Regions from separate parts of the Kocuria sp. HMSC066H03 genome, predicted to be linked through region 1. Evidence: predicted binding sites of a transcription regulator. Region 1 holds the regulator's gene; the other holds the start of a gene.
What was found. The regulator HrcA, encoded in region 1, represses chaperone genes, less so after heat shock. The targets are predictions, from matches to a motif close to TTNGCACTCGNNNNNNNCGAGTGCNAA.
Positions count from the first base shown of each region.

Region 2: a site for HrcA is predicted at 2,768-2,794, ahead of HMPREF2833_RS08285 (Hsp20/alpha crystallin family protein). Genes of this name have one in related genera too.

Region 1 is NZ_KV807509.1:154,436-159,056, forward strand. Features, by position in the region: gene hemW (radical SAM family heme chaperone HemW) at 1-874, shown strand, start outside; gene HMPREF2833_RS09555 (DUF4870 domain-containing protein) at 945-1,382, opposite strand; gene HMPREF2833_RS09560 (DUF3097 domain-containing protein) at 1,530-2,408, opposite strand; gene hrcA (heat-inducible transcriptional repressor HrcA) at 2,582-3,592, shown strand; gene dnaJ (molecular chaperone DnaJ) at 3,656-4,621, shown strand, end outside.
Region 2 is NZ_KV807506.1:1,088,736-1,093,356, forward strand. Features, by position in the region: gene HMPREF2833_RS08270 (hypothetical protein) at 1-169, opposite strand, end outside; gene HMPREF2833_RS08275 (CDP-alcohol phosphatidyltransferase family protein) at 423-1,085, shown strand; gene HMPREF2833_RS08280 (phosphatidate cytidylyltransferase) at 1,092-2,087, shown strand; gene HMPREF2833_RS08285 (Hsp20/alpha crystallin family protein) at 2,179-2,652, opposite strand; gene HMPREF2833_RS08290 (ChaB family protein) at 2,931-3,350, shown strand; gene HMPREF2833_RS08295 (GNAT family N-acetyltransferase) at 3,355-3,834, opposite strand; gene HMPREF2833_RS08300 (1-phosphofructokinase family hexose kinase) at 3,896-4,621, shown strand, end outside.

The DNA.
Region 1 (4,621 bases):
GGAGGTTACGGTCGAGGCGAATCCGGACTCCGTCACGCAGGAGACCTTCGACGTCCTCGCCGCGGCCGGGGTGACCCGCGTGTCCTTCGGGATGCAGTCCGCGGTGCCGCACGTGCTCGCGGTGCTGGAACGCACGCACACCCCGGCGAACGTGCCGCGCGCCGTCGGCTGGGCCAAGGAGCGCGGGCTGGGCACGAGCGTGGACCTGATCCACGGCACTCCGGGGGAGAGTCTGCGGGACTGGGAGGTCTCCGTGGAGGCGGCGCTGGACATGGAACCGGACCACGTCTCGGCGTACTCGCTGATCATCGAGGACGGCACCAGGCTGGCCGCCCAGATCCGCCGCGGCGAGGTGCCCGAGCCGGACCCGGACGACCAGGCGGACAAGTACACGCTCGCCGATCGAATGCTGCGCGGTGCCGGGTTCGCCTGGTACGAGGTGTCCAACTGGTCGCGGGACGCGCACGGTCGCACCGCGGAGCAGAACCGCAGCGCGCACAACATCGCCTACTGGCGCAACCAGGACTGGTGGGGCATCGGCCCCGGAGCCCACTCCCACGTGGACGGGGTGCGTTGGTGGAACCTGAAGCACCCGCTGCCCTACACGAACAAGGTGCGCGCGGGGGTCTCACCCGCGGTGGGTCGCGAGACGCTGGACGCCGACACCCAGTACGTGGAGCACGTGATGCTCGGCATCCGGATCAGCGAGGGCATCCCGGTCTCGTCCCTGCGCCCGGAGGGTCGCCGTGCCGTGGCCGGACTGATTGCGGACGGCTGGCTGGACGGCCCCGCGGCCCTCGCGGGCACGGCGGTGCTCACGGATGCGGGCCGCCTGATGGCCGACGCCGTGACGCGGCGGCTGCTCGGCTGGTGACAAGGGCGGCAGGGTCGCCACGCGGCGTCGGGCACTCGTCGTGCCCACCGCAGCCGGGACGTGCCCCGAGTCAGCCGCGGTGGCCGGTGAAGCGGTCGTAGAGGTGCGTGTTGGCGCGGTACTGGTGGGGCTCGCCACGGTTGACCTTGATGCCTGCGCGCACCGACGTCACCGCCAGGAGCACCCAGGTGACGGCCGCGACCACGGAGAACACGCCGCCGACCACGGGGATCAGGGACAGCAGGATGCCGCCCAGCACGATGATGCTGGGGAGCATGGTGTAGTTGGCCGCCTCGCGGGACTCCTGCGCGGTGAACGGCCCGCGGTCCTTGAACACGCGGTGGATCACGTAGCTGGGGATCACACCCACCACGCCGCCGAGGTGGGCCAGGGTGGCCCACTGGCGGTCCTGGTTGACGTCCAGGGGCTGGGCCACCGGGTGCACGGACTCGAACGGCGCGGCGGAGTCCTGGGCGGAGGCAGAGGGCGTGGAGGCAACGTCAGTCACGAGTGGGTGTCCCTTTCAGGGGCGGTAGCCGGACCAGACGGGAGAGCGGGGGTCTGGTTCCCCCGATGATACCGGGGCCGTCTGGGAGCCTGCCACGGTGTGCGTCACACCGCGGGACCCCTGCAGCCGCCCGTGTCCGGGGACGGCTCAGCGCGCGGTGCCCTGGTCCGCGGTCAGGAAGTCGATGAGCTCCTCCACGCGGCCCAGCAGCGCAGGCTCCAGGTCCGCGTACGTGTTCACGCGCGTGAGGATCTGCTGCCACGCGCGGCCCACGTCCTGCGGGGTGCGGTGGGGCAGTCCCAATGCCTTGGCCATGCCGGTCTTCCAGTCCACGCCGCGCGGGATCACGGGCCACGCGGGGATGCCCAGCGCGGAGGGCTTCACGGCCTGCCAGATGTCCACGTAGGGGTGTCCCAGGATCAGCACGTTGTCCGCGGCACCCGGAACCCGCAGTGCCTGCTCGGCGATGCGGGACTCCTTGGAGCCGGCCACCAGATGGTCCACCAGGATCCCCAGGCGTCGCTGCGGGCCGGGGTTGAAGTCGCGGATGGCGGCGGGCAGGTCGTCGATGCCGTGCAGGGGCTCCACCACGATGCCCTCCACCGCGAGGTCGTGCCCCCAGACCTTGGCCACGAGCTCGGCGTCGTGGTAGCCCTCGACCCACACGCGGGACTCCTTGGCCACGGACGCCCTGAGGCCCTCCACCGCCACGGAGCCGGAGCGCGTGATGCGCTTGCCGGTGGGCGCGGTCCGCGGCGCCGGGGGTGTGAGCCGCACGGGTTCGCCGTCCAGCAGAAAGCCCGGCCCCAGCGGAAAGGTCTTGACCCGGCCGTGGCGGTCCTCGAGCCCCACCACGCGCATGCCGCCGATCACCTCCACGCTGACGACGGCGCCCACCCACCCGGTCTCGACGTCCTCCAGCACCATGTCGCGCGCCACCGCGACCTCGCGCGCCCTCGGCCGGGTGCGGGACACCTCGGGGCTGTCCAGGTCCTGGGGACCCCAGCCCCAGCCGGGTGCGTTCACGGGTTCCTCCTCGGTGCCGCGGGCAGATCAGCCGCGAGCGTACCAAAGCGGCCCCGGGACACCTGCGCCCTAGACTGGGGGATTAGCACTGTGACTGGATGAGTGCCAAAATTGGTGCTCGGCCACGACGGGCGCACGGCCCGTTGCTCGACACGCCACGGGAGGTGAGGACCATGGACCATCCGCGCAGGGTGCAGATCCTGCGGGCCATCGTGGAGGACTACGTCCACTCCCGCGAACCCGTGGGCTCCAAGGCGCTCGTGGAGCGCCACCGGCTTCCCGTGTCCTCGGCAACGGTGCGCAACGACATGGCGGCCCTCGAGGACGCCGGACTCATCGTGGCACCGCACACCAGCTCCGGGCGGATCCCCACCGACCAGGGCTACCGCGTGTTCGTGGACCAGATCGCCGCGGTCCAGCCGCTGAGCCCGGCCCAGCGCCGCGCCATCCAGGTGTTCCTGGAGGACGCGCAGGACATCGACGACGTCATGGAGCGCACGGTGCGCCTGCTCGCGCAGCTGACCCACCAGGCGGCGGTGATCCAGTACCCCGTGCGCACGGGCACCACCGTGCGCCACGTCGAGCTCGTGGACGTGGGCGCGGCAGTGCTGGTCATCCTCATCCCCACCTCGGGCCGCGTGGTGCAGCGGGCCGTGGAGCTGCGCACCGCGCTGGACGAGCCCCAGCTGCTGGAGCTGCGTGCCCGCGTGCTCGCCCGGGTACTGGGACAGGCGCTGGATGCCGTGCCGAGCGCCGTCGCCGGACTGGGGGAAACGCTGCCCGCGGAGCTGCGCGAGGCCGGGGACGCCGTCGGGGAGACCCTCTCCCTGCTCGCCTCGGCCACGGACGAGCACCGCCTGGTGATGGCCGGCACGGCCAACCTCGCGAGGTTCAGCGGCGACTTCCCGCAGAGCATCTCCCCGGTGCTGGAGGCCCTGGAGGAACAAGTGACCATGCTGCGGTTGTTGTCCGAGATGCAGCAGGACGAGCGCGGGGTGGCCGTGCGGATCGGCTCCGAGGAGTGCGACGACCCGCTGGCAGAAGCCTCCGTGGTGGCCACCGGCTACGGACCGCGCGCCGCCTCCAAGGTGGGCGTGGTGGGACCCACCCGCATGGACTACCCGACCACCATGGCCTCCGTGCGCGCGGTGGCCCGATACCTCTCCAGGAACCTGGGGGACTGAGCGCCGCGCCGGCGCCGCCCCGACCGAGACCACAGACCCGACGAAAGCAGAAGCGACGACATCGTGAGCGACCACTACGAAACCCTCGGCGTGAGCCGTGACGCCAGCGCCGAAGAGATCAAGCGCGCCTACCGCAAGAAGGCGCGCAAGCTGCACCCGGACGTCAACCCGTCACCGGAGGCCGCGGAGGAGTTCAAGCGCGTCTCGCACGCCAACGACGTCCTCTCGGACCCCGACAAGCGCCGGGTCTACGACGCCACGGGCAACGAGAACGGCACGGACACCGGCTTCGGCGGTGGCTTCCCGGGCTCCGGGTTCGGCTTCTCCGACATCTTCGAGACGTTCTTCCAGGGTGCGGGGGCGGGCGGCCAGCGCGGCCCGCAGTCCCGCACCCGGCAGGGCCAGGACGCACTGATCAACGTACGCATCTCCCTCAAGGACGCCGTGTTCGGGGTGGAGAAGGACATCACCGTGGACACCGCCGTGGTGTGCCCCGCGTGCGAGGGCTCCTGCTGCCAGCCCGGCACCAGCCCCACCACGTGCAGCATGTGCCGCGGCTCGGGGCACATGCAGTACCAGCGCCAGTCCATCCTGGGCATGGTCACCACTCAGGGCCCGTGCTCGCAGTGCAACGGCTTCGGCACCGTGATCGAGAGCCCGTGCCACGAGTGCTACGGCGAGGGCCGGGTGCGTGACCGTCGCCCGCTCACTGTGAAGATCCCCGCCGGCATCCAGTCCGGCAACCGCATCCGCCTGGGCGGCCAGGGCGAGGCCGGCACCGCCGGTGGGCCCAACGGCGACCTCTTCGTGGAGCTCAAGGTGGACCCGGACCCCACGTTCCACCGCGAGGGGGACGACCTCCACGCCCGGCTGCGCATCCCCATGACCGCGGCCGCCCTGGGCACCACCGTGACCCTGGAGACCTTCGACGGCACCCGCAGCGTGGCCGTGGAGCCCGGAACCCAGTCAGGTGCCACCGTGACCCTCGACGGGCTCGGCGTGACGCACCTGCGCGGCAAGGGACGCGGA
Region 2 (4,621 bases), on a different contig from region 1:
CGGCGCCGCCCACCAGGGCACCCGCGGTGGCCGACGCGGCGCACGCGAGTCCGCGGGGCAGGTTCCGGACCGCGACCGCGGAGAGCCACACGTCCGGGACCACGAAGAACGCGGTGGCCTCCGCAAAGCTCCAGGCACCGGCCACGGCGTGGTCACGCAGCGCGCTCACCGGGCTCCACCACCCCGGGGGTGGGCACGGTGCGTCACGGTGGCTCCCAGTGCGGTGCGTTGCTCGTTCCCGCAGGTCAACCGCGCCTGGCCCGGAGGTGATGGCTGCGCGGGCTCGTCAGGGGTTCTGCTGTGCACGGTGGTCTCCCGGTGGACTCGAGGTGGCACGGTTGTGGACATCCAACCACCACGGGGCCGCGGGTGAGCCACAGTTGGCGCAGATCCACAGTCCCCACGGCCCCAGGAGACGCCGCATGGCCACCACCGACCCCCTGCGCAGGCCCATCCCGCAGCGTTCCGCCGGGTGGGCCACCGCCATCGCCGGCGCCCTGCAGCGCGCGGGACTGCGCCCCAACCACATCTCGGTGGCCTCGGTGCTCGTCTCCCTGGTGGGCTGCGGGTGCCTGGTGGTCTCGGTCCACGCGGACGACGCCGCCCGCACCCTCGCGCTCGTCCTCGCCGCGCTCTGCATCCCCCTGCGTCTGCTGTGCAACATGTTCGACGGGATGCTCGCCGTGGAGGGCGGGCTGCGCACACCCACGGGGGAGCTCTACAACGAGGTGCCGGACCGGATCTCGGACCTGGCCCTGCTCGCGGGAGCCGGCTGGGCGGCGTCGTCCGTGGCGGGCGGTGCTGCCCTGGGGTGGCTGGCCGGGGGCCTCGCGGTGCTCACCGCCTACGTGCGGACCCTGGGTGTGAGCGTGGGGTGCGCGCAGCAGTTCGGCGGGGTGCTGCCCAAGCAGCGGCGCATGTGGCTGCTCCTGGCGGGGATCCTGCTGAGCGCCACCGAGCCGTGGTGGGGGTGGCCGCGCGGGAGCGTCCTGTGGGTCACGCTCGTGCTCGTGGCGCTGGGGTGCGCGCTGACCGTGGTCACCCGGCTGCGGGCCGTGGCGCGCGAACTGCGGGAGAGGGGGTAGGCCGCCGTGGAGTTCGGACTGCTGGGCGGACCCACGTGGTGGTTCCTCGCCGGGCTGCTGGGGTTCCTGGTGCTCGCCACCGTGGTGGCGGAGATGATGTACCGGCGCACGGCGTCGGAAGGGCTGCGGGCCACGCTGCTCAACGTGCGGCAGCGGATCTTCGCGTGGTGGATCATGGTGGCGGTGCTCGTGGGCAGCCTGGCACTGGGGGAGACCGCGGTGGTGCTGCTGTTCCTCGCCCTGTCCCTGCTGGCCCTGCGGGAGTTCGCCAACCTGCTGCCGCCCGGGGAACGGGACCGGAGGGTGCTGAGCTGGATCATGGTGGTTCTCGCCCCGCTGCACTTCTGGTTCGTGTGGGAGCACTGGTACGGGATGTTCGCCATCTTCATCCCGGTGTACGCGTTCCTGTTCCTGCCCGTGCTGCTCGCGCTGTCCGGGCGCACGGAGTCGTTCCTGCACCGGGCCGCCCTGAGCCAGTGGGGGCTCATGGTGTGCGTCTACGCCCTGAGCTACCTCCCGGCGGTGCTGCAGCTGCCCGTGGCCATCCACGAGGGCAGGGCCGCGGCGGACGGCTCCGCCGTGGGCTCCGGTGGCGTGGAGGCGGGCGCGCTGCTGCTGTTCCTCGCCGTGGTGGTGCAGGGCTCGGACGTCCTGCAGTACCTGTGGGGCAAGACCGTGGGCCGGCACCGGATCGCGCCCACCGTGAGCCCGAACAAGACGTGGGAGGGCTTCGTGGGCGGGGTGCTCTCCGCCACGGCTCTGGGGGCGGCGCTGTGGTGGCTGACCCCGTTCACCCCGTGGCAGGCCGGGGTGCTGGCCCTGGTGTCCTGCCTGCTGGGTTTCGTGGGCGGGCTCGTGATGAGCAGCCTCAAACGGGACCGCGGCATCAAGGACTTCGGGGCGCTCATCCCGGGCCACGGCGGGATCCTGGACCGGATGGACTCCCTGGTCTTCGCGGCACCGGTGTTCTTCCACCTCACCCGGTTCTTCTTCGCGGGGTGAGTCCCAGGCCCCCGCGCGTGACCGAGGGCCCGCGGGATCTCCCGCGGGCCCTCGTGGCTCACTCAGTGCGTGCCGGCTGACGCCGGGGCGGTCAGCTCTCGGAGCCCTCGCTGGACTCGGCCTGCTGCTCCTGCTGGCCGTTCTCCAGCACCACGTTGTCCTGGTTCTGGCCCGTGGCCACCTGGATCTTGCGCGGCTGGGACTTGGGGGACACGGGGATGGTCACGGTCAGCACGCCGTTGTCGTACGCGGCGGTGATGTTCTCGGTGTCGATGCCCTGGCCCAGGTTCAGCTGGCGCACGAAGGAGTGGTTGCGGCGCTCGCGCACGATCCACTTGGTGTCCTTCTCTGCGGAGGGCAGGCGGCGCTGCGCGCGGATGGTCAGCAGCTGGCCGTCCACGTCCACGTCCACGCTGGTGGGGTCGATGCCCGGGAGGTCCGCGGCGAGGTAGTAGTTGGAGCCCCGGCGGAAGAGGTCCATGGGCATCTGCTCCAGGCCGTTGCGGGTGGAGAGGACCTGGTTGGCGAAGTTCTGGACCTCGGAGAACGGATCGAAGGTTGCCATGACTGCTGTTCCTTTCCTGTGCGACTCGTCCGCGGTGCGCCCCGGAGCCCCCGTGAAACCGGTGGACGAGGAGCCGTCACGTTCCTTGAGTACCCCTGACTCAACTGCTCATAAATTAGCACTCTTCCCGGCAAGGTGCCAAGGGTTGGGGCATCAAAGTTGAGTGGATTCAGCTCAAGGCGCACGGGGGCCACGTCGGGCCCGAAAGGGTGGGGCGGGCGGCGTCGTCGTTCCTAGAATCGAAGCACCAGAGACGTTCCCAGCAGCAGGAGGACACCGTGCCCAAGGCGGGGAAGAACGGTCGCGCACGTCAGGACGAGATTCCGTCCACGCTGCGGCGCTCGGACGAGAAGGCGCAGGACACGTTCGCGCAGGCGTACGACTCTGCGGAGGACGAGTACCACGACGAGTCCCGCGCGGCCCGCACCGCGTGGGCCGCGGTGAAGCACACCCACGAGAAGGTGGGGGACCACTGGGAGCCCAAGGAGGAGAACGGCCCGTCGGACGCCAGCGCGGAGCAGGGCGGGCTCAACTCCGAGGACACCGCCGGGGGAGTGGATGCGAACGCCTCCAAAGAGCACCTCTACGGGATCGCTCAGGAACTGGACGTGCAGGGTCGCTCGGACATGACCAAGGACGAGCTGGTGGAGGCCATCGAGAAGGCGAACGACAAGAGGACGCGGGACGCGCGGGACTGAGGCCCTACAGCACCCGCCCCAGGAACACCGAGGCGGTGGTGTCCCGGTGGAAGGGCTCCACGGGCTCGTAGCCGCGGTTGCGGAACATCGCGATGCCCTCGGTCATCTCCGGGTTCAGGGAGACCACGGCCGTGCTGGCACCGAAGGAGCGCACCTTGTTCTCGAGGGCTCGGACCAGGGTGCGGGCGTGGCCCCTGCCGCGGTGCTCCGGGGTGACCCAGATCCGGCGCAGCTCCACGCGCTCGTCGTCGATCCGCCGGACCGCTCCGCAGGCGATCACGGCTCCTGTGACCAGGTCCGTCATGAGGAAGAAGTCCCCGTGGGGAGGCGTCACGTCCTCCGGGCCGGAGACCTCGGTGAGCTCGGGGTCGAACCCGCCGTCGATCCGGTGGTCCAGTTCGCTGAAGTACGCGCTCAGGGCCTGCAGGGTGTGCTCGCTCGCGGCCTGACCCTCCACGATGCGGACCGGTGCGGTGGAATTCATCCCACCATGGTGGCACCTCCATGTGCTGTTCACCAGGGATGGTGTGATGTAGCTTTCGTTCGTGACCGAGACCCGCTCCGGCGCCGCGCCGCGCCTGTCCATCCTGGTTCCCACGCCGCTGCTGATCACGGAGATCACGGAGCCGGCGGCGAACCGCAACCGCAGCCCCCACGAGTCGGACGTGCACATGCACCCCGGCGGGCAGGGCCTGTGGGTGGCCCGCATGGCCGGTTCCCTGGGCGCGGACGTCTCCGTGAACGGTCCCTTCGGTGGTGAGCTGGGCACCCTGATCCGCTCCATGCTGGACGGGCTCGGGATGCAGGTCAACGCCGTGCGCTACGGGTACGGCAACGGCGGCTACGTGTACGACCTGCGCGGTGAGGACCGGGAGACCGTGGCCCACATGCCCCCGCCCGAGCTCTCCCGCCACGAGCTGGACGACCTCTACGGCACCGCGTTCGTGGACGCCCTGGCCTCGGACGTCCTCACGGTCACGGGCGCGGAACCCGGGGACGTGCTGCCGGCGTCGTTCTTCGGGCGGCTCATCCGGGACACCCGGGACGCGGGGACCACCGTGGTCGCGGACCTGAGCGGCGCTCCTGCGCTGGCCGCCGTGGACGCCCACGTGGACGTGCTCAAGATCAGCCACGAGGAGGTCCGGGACCTGGACCTCGGCTCGGACGACACCCCCGAGTCCCTCGTGGACGCCGGCCGGGCGCTCGTGGAACGGGGTGCGGGCGCCGTCGTGGTCTCGCGCGCCAAGGACCCGGCGCTGCTCGTGGAGAAG